One region of the Arthrobacter sp. 92 genome, then DNA from elsewhere that is predicted to be linked to it. Evidence: riboswitches for the same ligand, from Rfam matches in the RefSeq annotation. Region 1 holds a riboswitch; the other holds the start of a gene.
What was found. Region 1 has a riboswitch for thiamine pyrophosphate ahead of ACP4XC_RS21625 (ECF transporter S component). Riboswitches for the same ligand answer to the same signal wherever they lie in the genome.

Region 1 (3,452 bases):
GGCCAGCCGGAGCCGCTCCAGCAGTTCGTCCACGCGCTCCTCGCCGTGGCCCAGGTGCCGGGGTCCGAACATCAGCTCGTCCAGGACCCTGCCGGTGACGAACTGGTGTTCGGGCTCCTGGAACACCGTGCCGATCCGCGAGATCAGCTGTTCGGCCCGCCACTTGTAGGGATCGATGCCCGCACCCGTGCTGAGATCCACCGTGGCGGACACCTTGCCCGCCACCGGCTCAAGCAGTCCGGCGAGGGTCAGTGCGAACGTGGATTTTCCCGAACCGTTCGGCCCGGTGATGGTCAGCGCGTGGCCGGCGCGGACCTGGGCTGCTATGCCGGACTGGACCGGCGAGGGCGGGACTGTGGTGAAACCGCGGCGGCGGGGCCTTTCCCGGGAGACGGCCAACTGCTCCGTTGCAAGCAGCAGCGCACCGGCGTCGGGCTCCCCGCCGGTGCCGGACCGCTGGGTGCCGGACCCCTGACCGCCGGCGTCCGCGCCTGAGCGGCCACGGGTGGCCGGCACGTACCCGGGCACCCAGACTCCGGCGGCGGTGAGCATATCCCTGGCCTGTTCCAGCACCTGGTCGGGACTGCCGTCGATCAGCACCGCGGGGTCCGTGGAGGATCCCGGCTGCAGGACCACGATCCGGTCCACGAGGTCCTTCCACACGCCCACCCGGTGTTCCACCACCACCAGTGTGGCCCCGGCCTTGTCCAGGCAGCGGCCCACGGCGTCACGGACCTCCAGGACACCGACGGGGTCGAGATTGGCGGTGGGCTCGTCGAGCAGGATCAGTCCGGGGCGCATCGCCAGGATTCCCGCGAGCGCCAGGCGCTGCTTCTGGCCGCCCGAAAGGGCCGACGTCGGGTGGTCCAGCGAAAGGTGGGCAAGCCCGACGTCGTCGAGTGCTTCATGCACGCGCTTCCAGATTTCCTCGCGGGGCACGGAGAGGTTTTCCGCGCCGAAGGCCACGTCGTCGCCCAGGCGTGAGAGCACCACCTGGGTTTCGGGATCCTGCTGCATTAGCCCGGCGCGGCCGCGCTGGGCGCGAGGGGGCGCCCCATCGATCAGGAGGCTGCCGGTTTCGTCCGCATCCTCCGGGTCCCCGCCGGCCGCCCCGTGGGAGCCGGCGGCACTGTCCCCGAGGACCCCAGCCAGGGCGTGCAGGAGCGTGGACTTGCCCGCCCCCGAGGGGCCCAGCAGCAGCACCCGTTCGCCCGGACGGATGTCCAGGTCAAGGGCGCGGACAGCAGGACGGGGCCGGCCGGCGTGGCGCCAGCCCCAACCGCGTGCCGCGACTGCTGCCGGGCGGACACCGGCGTCGTGGGAGCTCATCAGGAGAAGACGGGCTCCGTTGCTGCCTTGCGGGAAGCGAAGGAGCTCAGCACGCCGGTCCTGGCGAGGCCACGGGTGGCAACCCATGAGACGGCACCGGCAATAACGGCGCCGGAGATGGCGCAGAACACGATGTAGGCGAGCTTGTCACCGGCTTCGTAGGCAATATTCCAGCCCCAGGGCATGAAGGAGTCGTTGAGGCCGCAGAAGAGGCCGGCGCCTGCGCCAGCCAGCAGGGAAACCGGCAGGTTGAACCGCTTGTAAATGAACGCCGCGAACACCAGTTCGGCGCCCAGGCCCTGCAGAACGCCGGAGATCAGCACCGTGGTGCCGTACTGCGAGCCCATGATCAGCTCGCCCGTGGCGGCCACGGTTTCGCAGAACAGCGCGGCGCCGGGCTTACGGACAATGAGCATGCCCAGGATGGCCGGAATCATCCAGCCGCCGGCGTAGAGCCCTGTCAGCGGCGGGTAAAGCGCGTTGACAGGCGTGGAGATCACGTTGGCGCCCTGGTCCCAGGCCCAGAAAATGACGCCGCCGGCCACGGCGGCGAGGGCGGCCACCACAATGTCCACCACCCGCCAGTTGTATTTGCTGCCGGTCAGCGTCTGCTTTGCAGAAATGTCAGTCATGTCTTCCTCCTGAAGTACAGGAGGGGAGAGTGTTCCCCGGCTTTGTCGCGGCGTTGCCGCCTGCTACCGGACACTCTGAGAACTCGACTCCCTTGCGCCGGTACTAGCCGGATCAGGTTCGAGGGTCTGCGGCTGTCCGCACTCTCAGCGCCCATCCACGGTTTCCTTGGATTGCTCCAGTGATGCCCGACGGCGGCGCTCCCCTGTCGTATCAAATCGCCCTTATGGGCGGTGCTCAGTTTACACCTGAATGACCTGTGATTCCCGGGCCGGCAGTCACAATCCGGCGGCGGTTTTCCTGGGCTTCGGTTCGGATGCTGCTGCAGCCATGGCATCAAACGACGTGGCCGAGCCAGGTGCTGCCAGAGCCCTTGGTCCCGCTCCAGGCGCCAACTGGTGGTCGAGGCGTTGGCGGGAATCCTCTCACGGATGCCGTTAGGCTAGGGAAAGCCCTGTTCCCCTCACAAGGAGTTCCTGTATGAACATCTTCATCAAGCTGCTTGGCACCGGAGTCAGCCTCCTGGCAGGCTTCGCCGGCACAAAGCTCGTGGACACCATCTGGGAAAAGAGCACCGGCAAGAAGCCCCCGAAGGGCGGCAAGGACGATGTTCCCACCACGCTCCGCTCCGCCCTGACGTTCGCCCTGATCTCGGCATCGGTCAGCGCGGTCATCCAGGTGCTCGCCAACCGCGGCACCCAGCGGGCCATCACCCGCTTCGCCAAGACCCAGGACATCGTCTAACCCGCAGGGTCAGGCCTCATCCTCGAGGCCCTGCTTATCTGCTGCCCGCTGCACCACGGCCTCCAGCTCATCGGTGGTGAGCAGTTCCTTGTGCAGGTGCTTGGTGCGGTAGCCCGCGCGGCCCACCATGTGAGCGGACACGGGTACGGTGAGCAGCTGGAAGATCCACGCCAGCAGAAGCACGGGCCATACCCACCAGGACCGCAGTTGAAGGCCCACCGCGGCCAGCAGCAGGAACAACCCCAGCACCTGCGGTTTGGTGGCCGCGTGCATCCGGCTCATGAGGTCCGGGAAGCGCAGCAGCCCGATGGCCGCGCCCAGGGACAGCACCGCGCCGCCCACCATAAAGACGGCCGAAACCGCATCAATCAGCCAGTCCATGCTCACTGCCTCAGGATTCATTGGGGTGGTCCCGCCTGTCCGCAACGAACCGCGCAACCGTCACCGAGCCGATGAAGCCGATGATGGACAGCGCCACCAGCAGCATCAGGTTGTTCAGGTGCCTGTTCACCGCCATGTCGATGCAGAGCGCCGCGCCGATGATGGCCAGCAGGACATCGGAGGCGAGGACGCGGTCCAGCAGCGATGGTCCGATGGCGATCCGCACAATTGCACCGGCCGCAGCCAGGGACAGGATTACGGCCGTTATGGCCAGGACAAGCTGCATCACGCGCCTGCTTCCTCCTTCAGTGCCAGAAGTTCTTCCTTGCTGCCCATAACCCTGATCAGCCCGGCCTCGGTGTCGCGGA
Region 2 (3,452 bases), 950 kb from region 1:
CCGGAGCATAAAATGTCTGGCCGCGGCGGCGGGTTTCGGCGTCGAGGGCGCTTCCGGGGGCCACGAAGGACGGGACGTCGGCGATGGCGTAGTACACCTTGTAGCCTTCGCCGGCCCGTTCGATGAAAAGGGCCTGGTCCAGGTCCGTGGACGACGCCGGGTCGATGGTAACGAAGTCGATGTCCGTCAGATCCAAGTCGGGCATCTTGTGTTCGGCAATGGCTGCCAGGGCATCCTGGAGGACGTCTGCGGGGAAGGGGCCCGGTAGCTCCAGCTCGGTGCGCAATGCCTTCAGGGCTTCGGCCAGCCGGTTGGTCTCTTCGTGGACGCTGGGGGACAGGCGATGGTGTGACACGAAAGTCAGATTAGCTCCATTTTCGCCATTAGTCTTGAAGGATGAGCACATCCCGGGCTGACACTGCTCCTTCCGACAGATTCGTGGCAGATCTCCTTGGCGTGATGGCTTATGGGGAGCTTTCGGCCTTCGAACGGTTCGCGGCCGATGCCAGGTATTCGCCCACCCTGCACGACCGGGCGGTCCTGGGCCGGATGGCCGTCACCGAGTTTCAACACTACGAACTGGTGAGCGCCAAGCTGGCTGAGATGGGTATCGATGCCGAAGACGCCATGCTCCCCTTCCAAACGTCCGTTGATCATTTTCACGAACGCACACGGCCGGGGGACTGGTACGAATCTTTGATGAAGGCGTACGTGATTGACACGGTGTCCGCTGATTTCTACCGTGAGATTTCCCGTTACGTGGATGCCGGCGCCCGCGCCGTCATCGAGCGCATCCAGGCTTCGGACGAGACGACGGATGTGCTCCGCGAGAGGCTCAGACGTGCCTTGGCCGACGATCCGCGCCTCGCCTCGCGGCTGGCACTGTGGGGCCGCCGGCTGCTCGGCGAAGCGCTGACCCAGGCACAACGGGTTGGTTCCGAGCACGCGTTCCTCAGCGCCCTGATCGGCGGCGCGGATGCGGCGGGAGCGAAAATCCTGGTGGGCGGCGTCATGGCTGGGCTGGCCGAGAAGCACGCCAGGCGCATGACGCAACTGGGGTTGACCGGTTAGAGCCGCGTCTGGCACCTGCGGGACGCCCTAGCTGCGCGGCGGACGCAACGGACACCGCCGCCGGATCAGGACCCCGCGGCGTCCAGCGCCTGCAGCAGCAAGCGGGCCGCCTCGGCCGGATCGTCGGCGTCGGTGATGGCACGGACAACCACAATGCGTTCGGCGCCGGCCGCAACCACCTGCTCGACATTGGTCAGGTCGATCCCGCCGATGGCAAACCAGGGGAGCACGCCTTCCACAGTTCCCACATCCGAGCGCCGGATTGCCTCCGCGGCGTACTTCACCAGATCCAGCCCGACGGCGGCGCGCCCGGGCTTCGTGGGGGTGGCCCAGACCGGGCCGACGCAGAAGTAGTCCAGCCCCTTCCTGCCCGGGGACGCCAGAATGGCGGCGTCCACTTGCTCGGCGGAATGCGTGGACAGGCCGATCACCGTGTTCTTGCCCAGCATTTTGCGGGCCGAGCTGAGGGGGATGTCCTTCTGCCCGATGTGGAACACCGGAGCCCCGGACAAGGATGCGATGTCCGCACGGTCGTTGACGGCCCACAACCGGCCGTGGCGCTGGGATGCGGACTGCAGCACCTCCAGCAGCTCGAGCTCTTCGGCGGCTTCGAGGTTCTTATCGCGGAGCTGGATGATGTCCACGCCGCCGGCGAATGCGGCGTCGACGAAGTCTGCGAAGTCTCCCCGGTCGCTGCGGGCATCAGTGCAGAGGTAGAGGCGGGCGGTGGTGTGGACGGCTTGCTCGGTCATGGAACCAGCCTAGTTCCTCTAAACTGGGGAGGTACCGCGGGAGCCCGCCGCAGCTGTCACAATTTGCTGCAGGGCTGAGAGGGCGTCAGAGCCGACCGCTTGACCTGATCCGGTTAGTACCGGCGTAGGGAAGGATGTGTATGAACCCCCAAACCAGCCGCACAGCTCCTGGGCAGGGAACCCCTGAATCCGCAAGCCCTGATTCCGCGGCGCCTGATTCCGCGGCGCCTGGTTCCGGACCGCTGCATGCGGACGTGGCGGTGATCGGTGGCGGCATCATCGGCCACGGAATCGCTTGGGAAGCCAGGCGTTCGGGACGGTCCGTTGTGGTGATCGACCATGCGCCGGGAACGGGAGCCAGCTGGGCGGCCGCCGGCATGCTGGCACCTGTGAGCGAACTCCACTACCAGGAGGAAGACCTCCTGGGTCTCATGCTTGAGTCATCCAGGCTGTGGCCGGCGTTCGCAGCCAGCCTCGCCTCGCCGCCGGCCGCCGGATCTCCGGACCAGCAGGCGGCGGAGACCGGATACCGGACGACGTCGACCCTGGCGGTGGGTGCCGACGCCGCGGACCGCCGCACCCTCGCCGACCTCCGCGCGGTCCAGCAGGAGCACGGCCTCACGGTTGAACCACTGACCATCCGCGAGGCCAGATCCCGGGAACCGTTGCTGAGCCCGGGCATCTCCTGCGCCTTCGACATCCCCGCCGACCACCAGGTGGATCCCCGGAAGCTCCTGGCCCGGATCGCCGGGGCCCTGGCGGAGCACGCGCAAACGTCCCGGGTTTCCGGCGCTGCCGACGGCTACGCCGTCCGGGACAGGGCCGTTGGACTTCTCTGGGATGACGGCCGCGTCAGCGGCGTCCGCCTTGCCGGCGGAGGCGCCGTGCACGCCACCGAAACCATCGTGGCCAACGGTCTTGAGGCGGGCTCACTCGACGGGTTGCCCGAGGGGCTCAACCTGCCGCTGCGGCCTGTTTACGGCGACATCCTCCGTCTCCGTGTCCCGGAGCACCTGCAGCCGCTGCTGACCTCCACCGTGCGCGGCATGGTCCACGGAATTCCCGTCTACATCGTTCCCCGGCTGGATGGCACGGTGGTCATCGGAGCAACCCAGCGGGAAGACCAGCCAGCCGGGTCCGCGCGGACCGGTGCGGGGCGGGCCGGGGCGTCGCACGCCACGGTCTCCGCGGGAGGCGTCTACCAACTTCTCCGCGACGCCCAGGTGCTGGTTCCCGCCGTCGCGGAACTGGAACTTCTGGAATCCACGGCACGGGCCCGTCCCGGCACGCCGGACAATGCGCCGCTGCTGGGCCGCGTCCCAGACGCCCGCGGCACCGACATTCCGGGACTCATCATTGCCACCGGCTTTTTCCGCCACGGAGTCCTGCTGACCCCCGTGGCGGCCGCGATCTGCCGGCAACTGATGGACGGCACGGGGGATCCCCGGTGGGCGAATTTCCATCCCGGGCGCTTCCGCGCGGGAACCGGGTCGAAACACCCGGCCGCAGTATCCGCAGGCAGCGCCACACTTGACCCGAACAAGGAAACAGCATGAACATCAAACTCAACGGATCGGTTCACACCGTGGACGACGGCGCATCGGTCACCACCCTCATCAGCCAGGTCAC

Region 2: linked by a shared signal. The riboswitch ahead of thiO (glycine oxidase ThiO) and the one ahead of ACP4XC_RS21625 (ECF transporter S component) in region 1 are both predicted to bind thiamine pyrophosphate.

What each region holds. Positions count from the first base shown of each region.
Region 1 covers NZ_CP189863.1:4,635,431-4,638,882, forward strand. Annotated here, with positions in the region: gene ACP4XC_RS21620 (ABC transporter ATP-binding protein) at 1-1,329, opposite strand, end outside; gene ACP4XC_RS21625 (ECF transporter S component) at 1,329-1,961, opposite strand; TPP riboswitch at 2,033-2,176, opposite strand; gene ACP4XC_RS21630 (DUF4235 domain-containing protein) at 2,440-2,703, shown strand; gene mnhG (monovalent cation/H(+) antiporter subunit G) at 2,713-3,105, opposite strand; gene ACP4XC_RS21640 (monovalent cation/H+ antiporter complex subunit F) at 3,095-3,370, opposite strand; gene ACP4XC_RS21645 (Na+/H+ antiporter subunit E) at 3,370-3,452, opposite strand, start outside.
Region 2 covers NZ_CP189863.1:3,686,405-3,689,856, reverse strand. Annotated here, with positions in the region: gene ACP4XC_RS17090 (RNB domain-containing ribonuclease) at 1-355, opposite strand, end outside; gene ACP4XC_RS17085 (ferritin-like fold-containing protein) at 397-1,071, shown strand; gene thiE (thiamine phosphate synthase) at 1,137-1,823, opposite strand; TPP riboswitch at 1,850-1,971, shown strand; gene thiO (glycine oxidase ThiO) at 1,964-3,379, shown strand; gene thiS (sulfur carrier protein ThiS) at 3,376-3,452, shown strand, end outside.